DNA from 2 places in the Litorilinea aerophila genome. Region 2 is predicted to be linked to the other one. Evidence: riboswitches for the same ligand, from Rfam matches in the RefSeq annotation. Region 2 holds a riboswitch; the other holds the start of a gene.
The links. A riboswitch is a leader RNA that binds a small molecule or an ion and turns the genes downstream of it on or off. The one in region 2 is predicted to bind glycine.

Region 1 (9,179 bases), on a different contig from region 2:
CGGCGCCCTGGGAGACCTGCTGGCCGGGCGTCACGTTCACCGAGAGGACGGTGCCATCCATGGGGGCGGTCACCTGGGCTTTGCCCAGGGCTTCGTAGGCCTCCTGCAGGTCGATCAGGGCCTGCTCCAGTGCAATCTCCGCCGCGCGCAGGTCGGTGGCCGAGGGGCCGGCCTTCAGGGTCTCCAGGTTGGCTTCGGCCTGGGCCACGGCGGCCTCGGCGCTGGCGATGTCGGCCGGCGTGGGCTGCTGGAGCAGCAGGTCCAGCGCGTGCTGCGCGTTGAGCACCGCGGCCAGCGCGTCCGCCCGTTCAGAGGCGGTGGCCGGCTCTGTGGCCTGGGCGTAGGCCGCGGCCGCGGCCTCGTAATCGATGGTGGCCTGTTGGAGGGTCGCTGCCTGGCTGGAGGCGGCCGCGTCGTTGCGCCAGGCCACCTGATCGTAGGCTCGCTGGGCTTCCTGGAGCGCGATCTCCTTCTTCTTTAAGTCAGCGCTGAGCTGGGTCAGCTCATACTCGCTGGGCCCGGCGATGAGCTCCTGGTAGCGGGCCTGGGCTGCAGCCAGTTCGTTGCGGGCTGCGTTGATCTCCTCCTGGGTGGGGCCGGCCAGCACCTGGGCCAGATTTTCCCGGGCCGAAGCCAGCTCCGCCTCCGCCACCGCGATATCCGCCGGGGTGACCTCGGAGCGGAGCTCCTCCAGTTGATTCTTTTGGGATTCCACGGCCAGTTCCGCCCGCCGGACGGCCCGTTCCAGCTCGGTGGTGTCCAGGGTCAGCAGCACGTCGCCGGCCGCGACCTGGTCGCCTACTTGCACCAGGATTCGCTTCACCCGGCCGCTGACTTCCATGGCCACGTCCACCGTTTCGATCAGCTCGATGTTGCCGGAAGCACTCACCTGCCCCAGGACGGTGTTGGCCGGCTGGATGCGCACAGTGCTGGCCGGGGCCGCCTGCTGGGCGTCGGCGCCGGTGGGCACGAACTGTCCCTGGCCAGTCTGGGCCACCTGGCCGGAGGCCGGGGTCGCCTCCTGGCCCCGCAGACTGGCCCCTGCCTGGGTATGGAAGAGGAAGTAGTAGCCGCCTGCAGCGAGCAGAGCTGCCACGAGCAGGCCAATCCAAATGCGCTTTCCTGTCATCGTTTCCCTTTCCTGATAAAGATAGAGTCAGTCCTTGACAAATGTGGCCCATGGGCGGAGGGCATATTCTCCCATGCGGTGTTGTTCCATCTGGGTCGGCATCTGAGCGCTTCCTGCACCCTCATGGCCCCGCGGGAGATGAACAATCGGCACGACCCGTAGGTCACGCATCCCTGCGTGACATGGGTTCCCGCCCCGTTGGGTGCGGATGTCCGGCCAGGAGACCGGACCTACCCATCTGCGTCCTTTTTTCAGGCCAGTGCTTCCTGCACCCTCATAGCCCCTCGGGAGATGAACAATCGGCACGATACGTAGGTCACGCATCCCTGCGTGACATGGGTTCCCGCCCCGTTGGGTGCGGATCTCCGGCCAGGAGACCGGACCTACCCATCTGCGTCCTTTTTTCAGGCCAGGATGCCGACTCCGCGTCGAAATCGTGAACGACCGAGCGTGGTTTCTACTCGAAGCGCAGGGCCTCGATGGGATCCAGCTGGGTCGCCCGCATGGCCGGGTACAGGCCGAAGACGAAGCCACAGGCCGAGCTGACGACCAGGGCCAGCACCAGATACTGGGGCAGGATTACCACCCGGAAGGTGGCTGCCGACATGTTGCTCACCAGGTACCCCACGCCGTAGCTCAGGCCGATGCCCAGGACGCCCCCCACCGAGGTGAGGACCAGGGCCTCGATGAGGAACTGGAGCAGGATGTCGCTGTCGTGGGCGCCCAGGGCCTTGCGCAGACCGATCTCCCGGGTCCGCTCGGTCACCGAGACCAGCATGATGTTCATGATGCCGATGCCACCTACCACCAGGCTGACGCTGCCGATGCTGCCCAGCAGCAGGGTCAGGGTTCCAGAGACGTCGCTGGCGATGCTCAGGAGGGTGGCCTGGTTGAAGATGGAGAAGTCGTTCTCCTCGTCGGCAGTCAGGCCGTGACGCAGGCGCAGGGTCATCTCGATGTCCGCCTGGGCCTCATCCAGCCGGTCCGCACTCACGGCCTGGATGCTGATGGACGAGACGGTGTATTCGCCCCGGTGGCGGGGGGCATTGAAGAGCCGTTTCTGGGCCACGCCGATGGGCACAAAGACCCGGTCGTCGTTGCTGCCGAAGCCGGTGCCGCCGGTGGCCTCTAGCACGCCCACCACCTGGAAGAGGTCGGTGTTGATGCGCACTGCCTGGCCCACGGGATCCGCGCCGCCGAAGAGGTCCTGAGCCACGTTGGCACCCAGGACCACCACCCGCTGCTGTTGCTCCACCTCCTCCGGCGAGAGAAACGCTCCCTCGGCCACCGTGAGATTGCGCACCGCGGCGTAATCGGCTGTGGTGCCCACCACATTGTTCTGGCTCTCCACGGTGCCCACCACCAGGGTGGCGTTGCCGGTGTACTCCGGCACCACCAGGGCCAGGTCCGGGTGCAGGGTGCGGTTGGACAGGGCTTCCACATCGCCCATGGTGAGGGTGGTGGAGCCACCGGCGTTGCGGTTGGTGGTGCCGTTGACGGTGAGAAGGTTGGTGCCGCCGCTCTCGATGCGCTCGGTGATGCTGGCCGCGGCGCCGGCGCCGATGCCCACGGTGGTCAGCACTGCGGCCACGCCGATGATGATGCCCAGCATGGTCAGGAGGGCCCGCAGCTTGTGGGCCAGGATGCTCTCCAGTGCCACGGCAAAGTACCTAAGCACCCGCATGGCGGCCCTCCTGTTCCAGGGGCAGGGGCTGCAGTCCGTCTTGGATGGGGACGGCCGTGGTGGGCATCTCCCGGAGCCCGGGGCCAGGCCGGTCGGAGACGATCTGACCGTCGTGGAGGGTGATGATGCGCCGGGCCTGGTTGGCCACGTTGATGTCGTGGGTGACCACGATGAGGGTGATGCCGTTCTCGTTGAGCTCCCGGAAGAGGGCCATCACCTCGGCGCCGGTTTGGGAATCCAGGGCGCCCGTTGGCTCGTCGGCCAGGACCAGGCTGGGGTTGTTGACCAGGGCCCGGGCAATGGCCACCCGCTGCTGTTGGCCGCCCGAGAGCTCGTCCGGGCGATGGTCGGCCCGGTCGGCCAGGCCCACCCGTTCCAGGGCGCGCATGGCCATCTCCCGGGCCTGGCGGGGCGGCACGCCGGCGTAGAAGAGGGGCAACTCCACCTGGCGCCGGGCCGGCGTGCGGGCCAGCAGGTTGAAGCGCTGGAAGACAAAGCCGATCTCCCGGTTGCGCAGGTCCGCCAGGCGGTTCTTGCTGAGCTGGCTCACCTCCGTGCCCCGGATCCGGTAGGTGCCGCTGGTGGGCCGATCCAGCAGGCCGATGAGGTTCATGAGGGTGCTCTTGCCCGAGCCGCTGGCTCCCATGATGGCCACATACTCGCCGGCCTCCACCCGGAAGGAGACGCCCCGCAGGGCGTGGACCTGGGTCTTGCCCATGACGTAGGTCTTGGTGATGTCCTGGATCTCCACCACAGGAACCGGGCCGGCGCTGTCCTGTTGCATCTGACTGCTCACGACGATTTCCCCTTAATCATGAGTCCACTGCTGAACGGAGAACGATAATAGAGTCCGCTCCCGGCGCCAGCCGGGACCGCTTTCACCGTCTATTTTCAGTGTATCGAGAAAATGTGGAGAAGTTCTGGAGAAAAGTTAAAGCAGATATTAGGGTCCGTGGACCCTGGGGGAACAGACCGTCGGGGCAAGGGAAACGTCCCCCTGCCCCGACCGATCCCAAAGGGGGGATCCGCCCGTCAGGCGTAGGCTTCCAGGGGCGGACAGGTGCAGACCAGGTGCCGGTCGCCGTAGACGTTGTCGATGCGGGCCACTGGGGGCCAAAATTTGGCCTCCCGCACCCAGGGCGCGGGGAAGGCGGCCTGCTCCCGGGAGTAGCGGTGGTTCCAGACATCGGCCGCCACCATCTGGGCCGTGTGGGGCGCGCCCTTCAGCGGGTTGTCCTCCGGGTCCATCTCTCCCCGCTCAATGGCCCGGATCTCCTCGCGAATGGCGATCATGGCGTCGCAGAAGCGATCCAGCTCCTCCTTCGACTCACTCTCGGTGGGCTCGATCATCAGCGTACCCGGCACCGGGAAGGACATGGTCGGCGCATGGAAGCCGAAATCCATCAGGCGCTTGGCGATGTCCTCCACTTCCACGCCCACGGCCTTCAGCGGCCGTACGTCGATGATGCATTCGTGGGCCACCCGCCCCTGGGCCCCTTTGTAGAGGACCGGGTAGTGGGGCTCCAGGCGGGCGGCGATGTAGTTGGCGTTGAGGATAGCGATTTTGGTGGCGGCGGTCAGGCCGGCTGCGCCCATCATGGCGATGTAGGCGTAGGAGATGGGCAGGATGCTGGGGCTGCCCCACGGCGCGGCCGAGACTGCGCCCACGCTCTCTGCGCCGCCCACGCCGGGCACCACCGGGCTGTTGGGCAGGAAGGGCGCCAGGTGCGCCGCCACACAGATGGGGCCCATCCCCGGGCCGCCTCCGCCATGGGGGATGCAGAAGGTCTTGTGCAAATTCAGGTGACAGACATCCGCGCCCATGTCCCCGGGGCGGCAGAGGCCCACCTGGGCGTTCATGTTGGCGCCGTCCATGTAGACCTGGCCGCCGTGCTGGTGGACGATGCGGCAGAGCTCCACGATACCCTCTTCGAAGACGCCGTGGGTGGAGGGGTAGGTGACCATGATGGCCGCCAGCTCCTGGCTGTGCTCCTCGGCCTTGGCCCGCAGGTCGTCCAGGTCCACGTTGCCGTTCTCGTCACAGCGCACCACCACCACGGTCATGCCGGCCATCACCGCGCTGGCCGGGTTGGTGCCGTGGGCCGAGGCAGGGATGAGGCAGATGTGGCGGTGGCCTTCGCCCCGGGCCTGGTGATAGGCCCGGATGAGCAACAGGCCGGCGTACTCGCCCTGGGAGCCCGCGTTGGGCTGGAGGGAGACGGCATCAAAACCGGTGATCTCGGCCAGCATGGCTTCCAGCCGGCGGAAGAGCTCGGCGTAGCCCTGGGCCTGTTCCCGGGGCACGAAGGGGTGCAGGTGCGCGAATTCCGGCCAGGTGATGGGCAGCATCTCAGTGGTCGCGTTGAGCTTCATGGTACAGGAGCCCAGGGGGATCATGGAATGGGCCAGGGAGATGTCCCGCCCCTGGAGCCGGAAGATGTAGCGCAGCATCTCCGTCTCGGAGTGGTAGCGGTGGAAGACCGGGTGGGTGAGGAAGTCGCTGGTGCGGGCCAGGGGCGCCGGGTAGGTCAGATCCGCCTCCGCGGCCAGGGCTTCCACATCGGCCTGGGCGCCGAAGATCTGAAGCAGGGCTTCCAGCTCCTCCGGCGTGGTGGCCTCGTCCAGGGAAAGGCCCACTGCACCGTCCGGGTAGGCCCGCAGGTTGATGCGCCGCTGGCGGGCCGCTTCCAGGATCGCTGCCTGGCTGCGGGGGCCGGCGGTGATCTTCAGCGTGTCGAAGACGGGGCCGTCGTTGAGGGTGTAGCCGGCCTGGCGCAGGGCCTGGGCCAGGACCGTGGTCAGAAGTTGCACCCGGCGGGCGATGGTGCGCAGGCCGTCTGGGCCGTGGTAGACCGCGTACATGGAGGCCATGATGGCCAGGAGCACCTGGGCCGTGCAGATGTTGCTGGTGGCCTTTTCCCGGCGGATGTGCTGCTCCCGGGTCTGGAGGGCCAGGCGGAAGGCGGGGGCGCCGTTGGCGTCCACCGAGACGCCCACCAGACGGCCGGGCATGAGGCGCTTGAGGGCGTCGGTGGTGGCCATGAAGGCGGCGTGGGGGCCGCCGTAGCCCATGGGCACGCCGAAGCGCTGGCTGCTGCCCACGGCGATGTCGGCGCCGAACTCGCCGGGTGGGCGCAGCAGGGTCAGGGCCAGCAGGTCGGTGGCCACCACCACCAGCGCGCCGGCCTGGTGGGCCCGCTCCACAAAGTTCGCGTAGTCTTCGATGTTGCCTTCAGTGTCCGGATATTGGAGCAAGGCGCCGAAGGTGGGCTGGCTGAAGTCGTAGCTTGCGGGATCGCCCACCACCACCTGGAAGCCGAAGGGTTCGGCCCGGGTCTGGACCACGGCGATGGTCTGGGGGTGGCATTTTTCGGAGACGAAGAAGGTGTTGGCGGTGGAGCGACGTTGGGCCCGCTTGCACATGGTCATGGCTTCGGCGGCCGCGGTCCCTTCGTCCAGCAGGGAGGCGTTGGCGATTTCCAGGCCGGTGAGGTCACAGACCATGGTCTGGAAGTTGAGGAGCGCCTCCAGGCGGCCCTGGGCGATTTCAGGCTGGTACGGGGTGTAGTGGGTGTACCAGCCCGGATTTTCCAGGATGTTGCGCTGGATCACCGGCGGGGTGATGCAGTCGTAGTAGCCCATGCCGATGAACGAGCGGAAGATCTGGTTTTGCGCGGCCAGCTCCCGCAGGTCGGCCAGGACCTGGCTTTCGGTGCGGGGGGGCGGCAGATCCAGGGGGCGCTGCAGGCGGATGTTGGCCGGCACGGCCTGGTCGATGAGCTCATCCAGGGAGGAGACGCCGATGGTGGCCAGCATCTCGGCCACGGCGGCCGGGGTGGGGCCCAGGTGGCGGCGTGGGAAGGTGTCCTGGGGTTGCAAGAGCGCCTGCCGGGCCTGGGGATCGGTGGTTGGGTCTGGGGGGGATGGGTCGAAAATGGCATCCAGCACGTTGGACAGGGTCATGATTCTACTCCCTCCTGTGTCACAAAACGGGGAACAAAAAACGGGCACTCCAAAAGGATGCCCGTCTGCTCTGTCGTCGACCTGAGAGATTGTCCTCACCTGATGAATTGCCCGAGTGAATGCCCGAGTGAATAGGTGAGAATTGCCCCGTCGGTGCTCCTGCCCAGGGGACAGGAGGCTTTCCAGAGTGGCTTATGCGCAACGATCCTTTTGCCTGAGAGTGTCACCGGCGTGGTGTGGCTGCCACGTCGGCTTGCACCTTCGGCGTCCTGGCAGAGCAGGCCCTCTCTCGCTGCGCCGTATCAGCCTGTGGATATTCGGTTGTCTGGTTTTCTATTATGCCATGGAGTGGAGCGGAATGCCAGATGCCCGCCCCTGCGGGAATGGGTGCCCCTTTCACCTGTCTGGGGTCAATCGGGGCGAAAAATTTTTCGTCCCTACATGCTGGCCAGCATAGCCGTCGCGGTCCCTTCATCCGCCTGGGTCTGAAGAAATCGGGCGGGCACGGGGCCGCCCCCTGGTCAACTGGCCAGGGGCAAGACCGGCCAGCCGGGCAGGGTCAGGTCTCCCCAGTTGCCTGACGCCAGGTGACCCATTCTCCGGTACAGTAAACATGCCGGGAGCATGCCTCCCCGGCGCCGGGCCGGTGCATCCGTGGATTCCAGCTTTGGAAAGGACGCGTATGGCTGCCAGACCGACTGCCAAACGTTCACCCCGCCGGGACGATGGCGGGGAGCATCCCAGCGGCGACCCCCGCTTCAAGTTGATCGACCGGACGTTGAAGCGCTTCCAGTATCAACAGGATGCCCTGATCGAGGTGTTGCACACTGCCCAGGAGGCTTTCGGCTTCCTGGAGGAGGATCTCCTGATCTATGTGGCCCGCCAGCTCAAGCTGCCCCTGAGTTGGGTCTACGGCGTGGCCACCTTTTACCATTTCTTTTCCCTGAAACCCCAGGGGGAGCACACCTGCATTGTCTGCATGGGGACGGCCTGTTACGTCAAGCGGGCGGCCGAGATCGTCGCCTCGCTGCAGGCGGAATTTGGGGTGGAGCCAGGCCAGACCACGCCCGACGGCAAACTCAGCGTCGCCACCGCCCGTTGTCTGGGCAGCTGTGGACTGGCGCCGGTGATTGTGGTGGATGGCGAAGTCCTGGGCCGGGAGACGCCGGAGACCACCCTCAGCCGGCTCAAGGCCCTGCTGGACACTTCTCAGCCGGAACCCATGGCCGGCTAATGGCCCACTGAAGGGAGGGTGCAAACCATGAATCGAGCCGACCTGGAGAACATGGCCCAACGGGAGCAGGAGCGACAGCAGGGTTTCCGCTGCCGGCTGCTCTGTTGTGCCAGCACACCCTGTCTGTCCTCCGGCGGCACCGCTGTGGCCGACGCGCTGCAGGATGAGATCGCCCGCCGGGAGTTGAACGCGGAGGTCCAGGTGGTTTCCACCGGCTGCATGGGGCCCTGCAGCCGCGGGCCGGTGGTTACCGTCCAGCGCCAGGGAGAGCCGGACCTCCTCTACGAAAATGTCACGCCGGATGCCGCCCGCCGCATCGTCCAACAACATGTGCAGGGCGGTGAGCCGGTCCAGGAGCATCTGCTGCCCCTGGACATCCCTTTCTTCACCAAACAACACAAGGTGGTCCTGTCCAACAGTGGGCTCATCGACCCGGAGCGGCTGGAGGACTACGTGGCTCGGGGCGGCTACTCGGCCCTGGCCTTTGCCCTGCGGGAGATGACGCCCGAAGAGGTGTGCGCCGAGATCATCCGCAGCGGCCTGCGGGGCCGGGGCGGCGCCGGTTATCCCACCGGCCTCAAGTGGGACCTGGTGCGCAAGGCGCCGGGCGCCCGCAAGTTTGTGGTGGCCAACGGAGACGAGGGCGATCCCGGCGCTTACATGGATCGCACCCTGATGGAGTCGGACCCCCACCGGGTGCTGGAGGGCATGGCCATCGCTGGCTATGCCGTGGGCGCGGAACAGGGCTACATCTACGTGCGGGGGGAATACCCCATCGCCGCCAAACGGCTGGAGCGGGCCATCCGCGCCGCCGAGCGCCGGGGGCTGCTGGGCAGCCGCATCCTGGACAGCAACTTCAACTTCCGCATCGACGTGCGCATCGGCGCGGGCGCCTTCGTCTGTGGCGAGGAGACCGCCCTCATGGCTTCCATCATGGGACGCCGCGGCCAGCCGGTGCCCCGGCCACCCTATCCCGCCCAGCGGGGTCTGTGGGGCATGCCTACCCTCATCAACAACGTGGAAACCCTGGGCAACGTGGCGCCCATCATCACCCACGGCGCGGACTGGTTCGCCGGCATTGGCACGGAAAAGAGCAAGGGCACCAAGATCTTCGCCCTGGCCGGCAAGGTGGCCACCACCGGCCTCATCGAAGTGCCCATGGGCATCAC
Region 2 (9,179 bases):
TACCCCTTGTAGCGGGGCTTGTAGAAGGGGCGCCTGACCACCCGGGCCCGGCGAGGGGTGCCCCGCACCAGGATCTCCAGCTCGGTGCCAAGTTTGCTGTGCTGTCGGGGCACGTACCCCAGCCCCAGGAATTTGTCCAGGGTTGGGCTTTTCATGCCGGTGGTCACGTGGCCCACCACCTCCCCATCCACCGCGATGGGGTATCCCTGGCGGGGGACGGCCCGGTCTAGCATTTCGAAGCCGATCAGCAGCCGCTGGGGCTCTTCCAGCCGGACTTTCAGCAGGGCCTCCCGGCCGATGAAGTCGTGGCCCCAGTCGATGACCCAGCCCAGCCGGGCTTCCAGGGGATTGGTGGCGGCGTCGATTTCATGGCCGTAGAGGGGGAGGCAGGCCTCGAAGCGGAGGCTGTCCCGGGCGGCCAGGCCGCAGGCCAGGAGGCCATCGTCGGCACCGGCTTCCAGGATGCGCTGCCAGAGGTGTTCTGCCTGGGCGTCGGGTGCGTAGATCTCGAAGCCGTCTTCGCCCGTGTAGCCGGTGCGCCCCAAGAGCACCGGGACGCCGTCCAGGGTGGTTTCCCGGGCCGTGCGTGCGGGCATGGAGGCCAGGTCCGCGGGGGTCAACCGTTGAAGGATGGCTTCGGCTTTGGGCCCCTGCAGGGCCAGCATGTAGGTGGTGTCCGAAATGTCGTCCAGGGTGACCTGGAAGCCGTTCAGGTGGGCCTGGAGCCAGGCCAGGTCTTTGGCCCGGTTGGCCGCGTTGACCACCACCAGCCAGCGTTCCGGGAGGCGGTAGAGGAAGATGTCGTCCACGATGGTGCCGTCGGCATAGGTGAGCAGGCTGTAATGGGCGTCGTAGGGCTGCATGGCGGCTACATCGTAGACCTGGACCAGCTGGAGGAAGGCTTCGGCGTCGGGTCCCCGCAGCTCGAACTGGCCCATGTGGTCGATGTCGAAGAGGCCGGCTGCGTTGCGGACTGCGTGGTGTTCGGCTGTGGGGCCGGAAGGGTATTGAACCGGCAGTTCCCAGCCCGCGAAGTCCACCATGCGGGCGCCCATGGCCACGTGGGTTGCGTAGAGGCGGGTTCGTTGCATGCCGTCGTCCTTTCTGTGGGTGGCCCTGTCCAGGCCAGACAGGCGCTGTTTCATCCAGGCGCCAATCAAAAAGAGTGGATACCAGGAAGTTACCCGGTGTCCACTCTGTCCTGGCGCCTGAGAGTTTCATCCCCGTCGGCGACTCGCCTGCAGCGAGCTCTCTCCAGAGTTCCGTCCGAACACGATCCTTTTGCCTGAGAGAGTCACGCCATCCCTCGGGTGGCGAATGGCGCTTGCACCTTCGGCGGCCTCCCAGGCCGGTGGCTTTTGGGAGGCGCTCTCTCGTGTTCTTCAAACGGCTGTCGATCCTGGTTTTGCAGGGCCAGTATACCCGGAGCGGCAGATGTTGGCAAGGTCAGGTCGCTGTGGGCAGGGGCGGTGTCCAGGGTAAAACGGCTGTTTTTTGACTTTCGCCGGGATGTTGGCTACAATCGCGCTGAAAGGTGTCGTCCTGCCCCCTTAGCTCAGTGGATAGAGCAACAGACTTCTAATCTGTGGGTCCCAGGTTCGAATCCTGGAGGGGGTGCTGACTTGTGGCTCCCTGACACCGTCTTCAACGGTGTCCTGGCAGGAACCAACTGACTGCCCTCCTACATCTTCCCCACGTGGGTTCCTGTCTGCCGGTCAGGTTCTGGCTTCAGGCCCGGTTCCATTCCCTCACATTGGTCGTATCTGGTGGTTGCATCTTGGTTGTCGGTGTTTTTCTTTTTTGATTCCCCTGCAAAAGGCGTTCTTTTACCGCAGAAACGCAGCAGGCGCAGAGGACTCCCAGCGAGAAATCTGGCGAAATCTGTCACCACCTTTGCAGATTGAATTCGATCACAGAGCCCACAGATGAACACAGATTTTTATCCAGCTCGATCTGTGTAATCCGTGTTTTCTATGGAATCTGTGGCTGAACCCAAGTGTAAAGAAAGTGGTGAAGTCCGTGGTTTCTGCAGTGGACTCAGGGGGGAGGAAAGGAAGAAACCTTGGAAGCGGTCGCACCCAAACCTCAAGTCCGACGGTTCGATTTCAGGCATGTGGTGGATAGTGAACGGCTGCTGGGCATCCTGATGCTGGCGCCGGCCGTCCTCTTCGTGTTTCTCTTAACCGGCGTCCCTTTCTTTTACGCCATCTACCTCAGCCTCAACACCACCATCGCCGGCCGTTTTGACTACAGCTTCGTGGGCCTGCAAAACTACATCGACATCCTGCAGAGTTCCCTGTTTCGCCGCTCGCTGGCCAATACGTTCATCTTCACCATCATCTCCCAGGTGTTGGTGTTGGTGCTGGCCAAGATCCTGGCCCTGGCCCTGGCCAATCAGTTCCGCGGGCGGAATCTGTTGCGTTTTTTGATCCTGTTGCCCTGGGCCGCGCCCATCGCGCTCAGCACCATCGGCTGGAAGTGGATGTTTGACTCCCAGTACAGCGTGGTCAACTGGCTGCTGCGGGCCCTCCACATCATCGGGCCTTACGACTTTCCCCAGTGGCTGGGCGAACCGCATTTGGCCATGGCCGCGGTGATCTTCGTCCACGTCTGGCGGATGCTGCCCTTTGCCACCGTGATCCTGCTGGCGGGGATGACCTCCATTCCCCAGGATGTGATGGACGCGGCGGCGGTGGACGGTGCCAATTTCTGGACCCGGCTGGTCCACATCCTGATCCCCCTCATGCTGCCCATCATGAGTGTGGCCCTGCTCTTCGGCGTGGTCTTCACCTTCACGGATATGGGCGTGGTCTACGTGCTCACCCGGGGCGGGCCGCCGGTCAACGCCACCCATGTGCTGGCTTCCTGGGCCTTCCAGATCGGTATCATCTCCAACGATCTGGGCCAGGGCGCTGCCATTTCCCTGTTCCTGTTCCCGGTGCTTTTGATCGCCAGCATCTTCATGTTGCGGCTGGCCAGTCGGACTGACGTGGGAGTGTGACATGAGCCTCAACCGCAAGCTTGCCACCCGCCTGCTGGTCTATGGCATTGCCATCGGCTTTGCGCTGCTGTCGGCCTTCCCCTTCTTCTGGATGGTCATCACCGCGTTCAAGGCCAACCGGGATCTCTATAACCCAACCAACAACCCATTCCTGTTCAACGAGCCACCGACCCTGGATCACATCCGGCTGCTCTTTTTCAACACGCCTTACGTGCGCTGGTTGGGGAACACCAGCCTGGTGGGGATCATTGTGGTGCTCATCACCGTAGTGCTGGCCGTGCCTGCGGGCTACAGCCTGGCCCGCCTCATCGGCCGCTGGGGGGAACGCCTGGCCATCATGATCTTCCTGGCCTACCTGATTCCGCCCACCCTGCTCTTCATTCCCCTCTCCCGGGTCATCAGCCTGCTGGGGCTGCAGGATTCCCTCTGGTCGCTGGTTTTGGTCTATCCCTCCTTTACCGTGCCCTTCTGCACCTGGTTGATGATGGGTTTCTTCAAATCCATTCCCCTGGAGTTGGAGGATGCCGCGCTGGTGGACGGTTGCAGCCGCCTGGGGGCGCTGGTCCGCATCATCTTTCCCATTTCCATCTCGGGTATCCTCACCACGGTGATCTTCGCCTTCACCCTCTCCACCCAGGAGTTCGTCTACGCCCTGACCTTCATCTCATCCTCGGCCCACAAGACCATCAGCGTTGGGGTGCCCACGGACCTGATCCGGGGCGATGTCTTCTACTGGGGCTCGCTGATGGCCGCGGCCCTGTTGCCCAGCGTCTTCATCGCCCTGATCTACAACGCTTTTCTAGACCGTTTCATCGCCGGCATCACCGGCGGCGCGCTGAAGTAGGGGCGCGTCCCCCGGGGCAAACCCGGCCTGGTTCTCTGTCCATCGGTTTTCGTTTCTCCAGGAGCATGGGTTTTTCGATGATTTCGAAAGGAGAATATCCATGGACCGCCAACGCAGACGCATTTCGAGACGGGACTTTCTGAGAGGAGTAGGAGCAGGGCTGGCCGTCACCGGGTTGGCTGCCTGTGCGCCGGTGGCTACGCCCCCGGCCGGGGAGGCGGGCAGCGCGGCCGAATCTGCGCCGGCTGCCGCGGCGCCCACCACGCTGAAGATCATCCAGTGGAGCCACTTCGTGCCGGCCTATGATGAGTGGTTCGACGGCGAATTCACCAAGCAGTGGGGCGCGGAGAACAACACCGAGGTGATCGTGGATCACATCGCCTTCTCGGAGCTGCTGGCGCGCGCTTCGGCCGAGGTGGCCGCCCAGAGCGGGCACGACCTCTTCGGTTTCATCAGCCCGCCCTCTGCCTTCGAGCCAGAAGTGATCGACCACGCCGATGTGATCGAGGAGGCGGAGAACCGCTTCGGCCAGATGCATCCCCTGGCCCGGGCCAGCACCTACAACCCCAAGACCAACAAATGGTTCGGCTTTTCAGACAACTGGGTACCGGATCCCATCCACTGGCGCACCGACCTGTGGGAGCAGGCCGAGCCCGGTTCCACGCCGGACACCTGGGAGGATATCCTGCGGGTGGGCCGCAAGTTGAAAGAGATGGGCCACCCCCTGGGCATCGGCATTTCGCCAGACATCGACTCCAACATGGCCCTGCGCGCCCTGATGTATTCCTACGGCTCGTCCGTCCAGGATGAGGACGCCAACGTGGTCATCAACTCGCCGGAGACGGTGGAGGCGGTGAAGATGGGCGTGGCCCTCTTCCAGGAGGCCATGGAACCCGAGGTCCTGGCGTGGGATGCCTCCTCCAACAACCGCTTCCTCCTCAGCGGCCGGGGCTCCCTCATCCTCAACGCCATCTCCGCCCTGCGCACGGCCGAAAAGGACGACCCGGAGCTGGCCCGCAACATCGGCCTCTGGTCGGCCCCTGCCGGTCCGGTGCGGCGCATCGGCCTGGAGCACGTGATGGGCGTCTACGCCATCTGGAACTTCAGCGAGAATGTGGAGGGCGCCAAGAAGTTCCTGTTGGACCTGACCGCCGACTATCGGACGGCCTTCATCAAGAGCGAGTTCTACAACTTCCCCTCCTTCCCGGAAACTGTGCCCGACCTGGCCGACCTGGTGGCCGAAGATCCCAAGGCCGATCCGCCGGACAAATACGCCATCCTGGCCACCGCCCAGGATTGGGCGACCAACGTGGGCTATCCGGGGGTGGCCAGCCCGGCCATCGGCGAGGTCTTCGACACCTTCATCATTCCCAACATGTTTGCCCTGGCCGCCCGGGGGGAAATGACGCCCGAAGAGGCGGTGGCGTGGGCAGAAGGGGAGATCGTTCCCATCTTCGAGAAGTGGCGCCAGCAGGGCTTCATCTGAGCCGGGCGATGGCCCATTGCATTCGGTGGCCCGATCCGTTTCAGGATCGGGCCATTCTGTTCATCGCCCCCTTTCCATCGGCTCCATCGGCTGTCCCTGGACCAACGGAGATCATGGCCAACCAGCGAATCCCCGGCAGTCTGGTGATTTTGTTTGGGGGCTGCTGTTCCTGTTGGTCGGGATGGGACCAAAAACCAGCGCCCAGGCAGGTGTGGAAGCCTCCGTCGTGGTGTGGGTCGCGGTGGAACCCCGGATGGTGGATTCGGCCACGTTCGGCGGGCCAGAGACCCGCCCTGCGCCCCTGTCGCCAGACCTAACCGGCCCCTGGATTGACAGGAGACAGGGTTCCACCGTACAATCCTGTCAGTTCCCTGCCGGTCTTGGTGCGGCTGTGAAGCGGCTGACCCGGCCTCCAGAAGGGATCTCCCGCAGGTCAGCAGGCCGCATTTCATGGAGTTTGTTATGTCCCAAGAGCGAATCCGTATCGACGTCTGGTCCGACTTTGCGTGACCGTGGTGCTTTCTCGTGGCCTCCAGTTTGGAGCAGCTCGAAGCACGACACCCGGTCACCGTCCGCTGGCGCGCCTTTGAATTGCGCCCGGCCGGTACCCCCATTTCACCCGACTATCGGGCGCGGATTGAGGAATCCCGACCTCGTCTCTACGCCATCGCCCGGGAGCAGTACGGGCTGGAGATGAACCCGGGGCCGTTCGGCATTGACAGCCGCCCTGCCCTGATCGGCCACAAATACGCCGAATCCCAGGGCAAAGGCGCCGCCTATCACGACCGGGTCATGCGCGCCTACTGGCAAGAGGCCCAGGACATTGGCCAGCCGGACGTATTGACGGAGCTGGCCCGGGAGGTGGGCCTGGATGCCACGGCCTTCCTCCAGGCGTTGACAGATCCCGTTTACCAGCAGGCTGTGGATGAGGACATCGCCCAGGCCCAGGCCTATGGACTCACTGCCGTGCCGGCCCTGGTCTTTGCGGAGAAATATCTGGTTTCTGGCGCCCAGCCCCTTCACCTGCTGGAAAAGGTGGTGCGGCATGTGGCCGCCGAACTGGCCGCGGAGGAGTCTGGCCCATCCTGAACAGAAAAAGGCCGCCGGCACCAACCGGCGGCCCTGGTTTTTACTGGCTGTCGTGGTAACTGTGCGCCATCCTCAGGGCGTGTCCTGGGCGGTCCGGGCGACCCGCTTGCCCAGGATCTCCAGCATCTCGTCGATGTGAACGAACTTGACCCGGGGCCGCCCCTGTTCCTTGCCGGCCTGGATCTCCAGTTCGTTCAGTTTCCACCAGTCGTCGATGGACACGTAGGGCACCCCCCGCTCCTCCAGGAGCGCCACAACCCGATCAGGGTCTGGCTCCGGTGCAGGGGGCAGCTTGCCGGCCTGCAGATCCTCCAGCAGGCTGTTCACCGTCTCCACCGCGTCGGGCTTGTTGGTGCCGATGACGCCCGTAGGACCCCGCTTGGCCCAGCCCACCACATACTCCCCAGGCACCAACTTGTCGGTCTCCGGGTTCATGACCCGCCCCACATCGTTGGGGATCACACCTGTGCGAGGGTCGTAGGGGACGCCGGGCAGGGGAATGCCCTTGTACCCCACGGCGCGCAGCACCAGACCGGCCGGAATCTCCTCATACTCGCCTGTGCCATAGGCATTGATGTAGCCGGTCAGGGTGGGGCGAAGCTGGTTCTTTTCTGCCCGCACAGCCACGATCCGCCCATCCTCGCCGATGATTTCCACCGGCGAAAGGAGGAAGCGAAAGTAGACCCGCCGGGGTTTGCCCGTGGCGCCGATCTCGGCATAGGCGCGCAGGTAGTCGATGTTCTTCTGGGCTGCGGTGTCATCCTTGATGGAGGCGCTGCTGGCCGGGTCTAGCTTCAGCTCCCGCTCAAAGACGATGGGATCCGCGTTTTCCAGGTGGCCAAATTCCCGGATCTCGGCATTGGTGAACTTCACCTGGGCCGGACCACGGCGGGCCAGGATGTGGATCTCCTTGATCTGGCTCTCGGCCAGGGCAGCCAGGGCATGGTCGGCGATGTCCGTGTGGCGCAGCTCGTCGGCGGACTTGGCCAGGATGCGGGCCACGTCCATGGCCACGTTGCCGGCACCCACCACCACGGCACTCTCCACGCTCAGGTCCGGGGCCAGGTCGGCAAAGTAGGGGTGGCCGTTGTACCAGGCCACAAACTCGGTGGCCGACATGCTGTTGGGCAGATCTTCGCCGGGAATGTTCAGCCGTCGGTCGGTCTGGGCACCCACGGCGTAGATGATGGCGTCGTAGTGGCGGCGCAGCTCGTCGTGGGTGATGTCCCGGCCGAACTCCACATTGCCGAAGAAGCGGAAGCCCGGCTCCTTGGCCGTGCGGTCATATACCTTGGACACGGCCTTGATGTTCTGGTGATCCGGCGCCACGCCATAGCGGACCAGGCCGTGGGGCGCGGGCAGCCGCTCGAACATGTCCACGTGGACGACAATATCCTCTTTGAACAAGGCCCCGGCTGCATAGAAGCCCGAAGGCCCCGCACCGATGATGGCCACGTACAGGGGACGTTCGGGGGTACCAAGTCGGGTAGACACGATGGATCACCTCTGCCTTTCTCTCCCTCGATGGCTCATCTGCCCGGCATGGACGCTGCCTGACCGAGTTCACCGCTGATTGCCAGCTGGCCAGGTGCGCGCCCTTGGGGAAGATGAGCGCCCATTAAACTCGTTTGAGCATGCCGCCAAACTGGCGCGCCAGGGTCAAAATGCTGATGCCCAGCTGGAAATAATCAGCAGGACCCAGATGGGCCAGGGGGCTTTCTTCTCCATTTTGATCGACATCGTCGCTGGCAACCCAGGCGAAGGCGGCACCCAGGAGCGCGCCGGCGACCATGCCGATCAGCAAAGCTCGGGTCTTATGGCTCATGGATTGTCTCCTTGGCAGAAAGGTCACGCGGGGATCGTGGCCAGAGGGCGCGGAGGGCCGTGGTGAGCCGTGTCGCCTGGCGGCGAGTGCGGATCACAGGCGTCGCCACCTGCAGGCTGGCGCTCTCTGTCCGGGTTCGAACGGTATGGCTGATTTCTTGGGCCTGGTGAAGAAGCGGGGGCACTCGAGCAGACAGGGCGTTGATGCCCTTGACCGCGAAATAGGCGATCCCGAGGGGGATCACCAGGGCCACGAAGCAGATCAACGACAACCAGATGAGCGAAATGTCACGCCAGAAGGCCAGGTCCACGTCTGCATCCCTGTTGACGGCTGCCGTTGCACTGGCAACGGCGGATTACCCAGTACAGGCCTATTGTAACAAAAGGGGAGGACCGGACAAAATCACCCCCCGGGATTGGGTACATCCCAGATCTTGGGTGCGAATCAGGAAGGGGCATCAGGCGGGTAGATGCGGTTTCCATACCGCACGAAGGCGTCCCGTATGGAAATGGAACCTACGGCCGCTTCTTCTCCAGATAGCCATTGGCCCGCAGCCAGGCTTCGGTCCGGCGCATGCCCTCGGCCAGATCCACCCTGGGCTCCCAGCCCAACACCGTGCGGGCTTTGCGGTTGCTGAAGCTGTTGTTGCTGCGCAGCGCCTTGACCACCCGCCGGTTCAGGCTGGCCTTCCGTCCCCGCACGGCCGCCTGAAGCTCAAAAAGGGCCGCAGCCAGCCAGGCCACCGGATAGGGGGCGGCAGGGAGCCGCTCCACGCCCAGCATGCGGGCATAGGCACCGAAAAATTCCCGCCAGGGGACGGGCGGGCCATCGGTGAAGTTGAAGGCCTGGCCTACGGCGGCCTCCACCTTTGCACAGCAGATGAGGCCGTCCACCAGGTTGTCGATGTAGATGGGCTTGCACAGGTGTCGGCCCC

Region 1: linked by a shared signal. The riboswitch ahead of gcvP (aminomethyl-transferring glycine dehydrogenase) and the one ahead of gcvT (glycine cleavage system aminomethyltransferase GcvT) in region 2 are both predicted to bind glycine.

The regions. Positions count from the first base shown of each region.
Region 1 is NZ_VIGC02000023.1:51,469-60,647, forward strand. Features, by position in the region: gene FKZ61_RS16530 (efflux RND transporter periplasmic adaptor subunit) at 1-1,096, opposite strand, end outside; gene FKZ61_RS16535 (ABC transporter permease) at 1,587-2,813, opposite strand; gene FKZ61_RS16540 (ABC transporter ATP-binding protein) at 2,800-3,567, opposite strand; gene gcvP (aminomethyl-transferring glycine dehydrogenase) at 3,846-6,776, opposite strand; glycine riboswitch at 6,969-7,078, opposite strand; gene hoxE (bidirectional hydrogenase complex protein HoxE) at 7,459-8,010, shown strand; gene FKZ61_RS16555 (NuoF family protein) at 8,038-9,179, shown strand, end outside.
Region 2 is NZ_VIGC02000012.1:66,084-75,262, reverse strand. Features, by position in the region: gene gcvT (glycine cleavage system aminomethyltransferase GcvT) at 1-1,091, opposite strand, end outside; glycine riboswitch at 1,194-1,261, opposite strand; glycine riboswitch at 1,264-1,386, opposite strand; tRNA gene FKZ61_RS11035 (tRNA-Arg) at 1,545-1,617, shown strand; gene FKZ61_RS11030 (carbohydrate ABC transporter permease) at 2,063-3,001, shown strand; gene FKZ61_RS11025 (carbohydrate ABC transporter permease) at 3,003-3,845, shown strand; gene FKZ61_RS11020 (ABC transporter substrate-binding protein) at 3,946-5,331, shown strand; partial or broken gene FKZ61_RS11015 (DsbA family oxidoreductase) at 5,854-6,420, shown strand; gene FKZ61_RS11010 (FAD-dependent oxidoreductase) at 6,493-7,914, opposite strand; gene FKZ61_RS11005 (hypothetical protein) at 8,039-8,245, opposite strand; gene FKZ61_RS11000 (hypothetical protein) at 8,235-8,555, opposite strand; gene FKZ61_RS10995 (NAD-dependent epimerase/dehydratase family protein) at 8,761-9,179, opposite strand, start outside.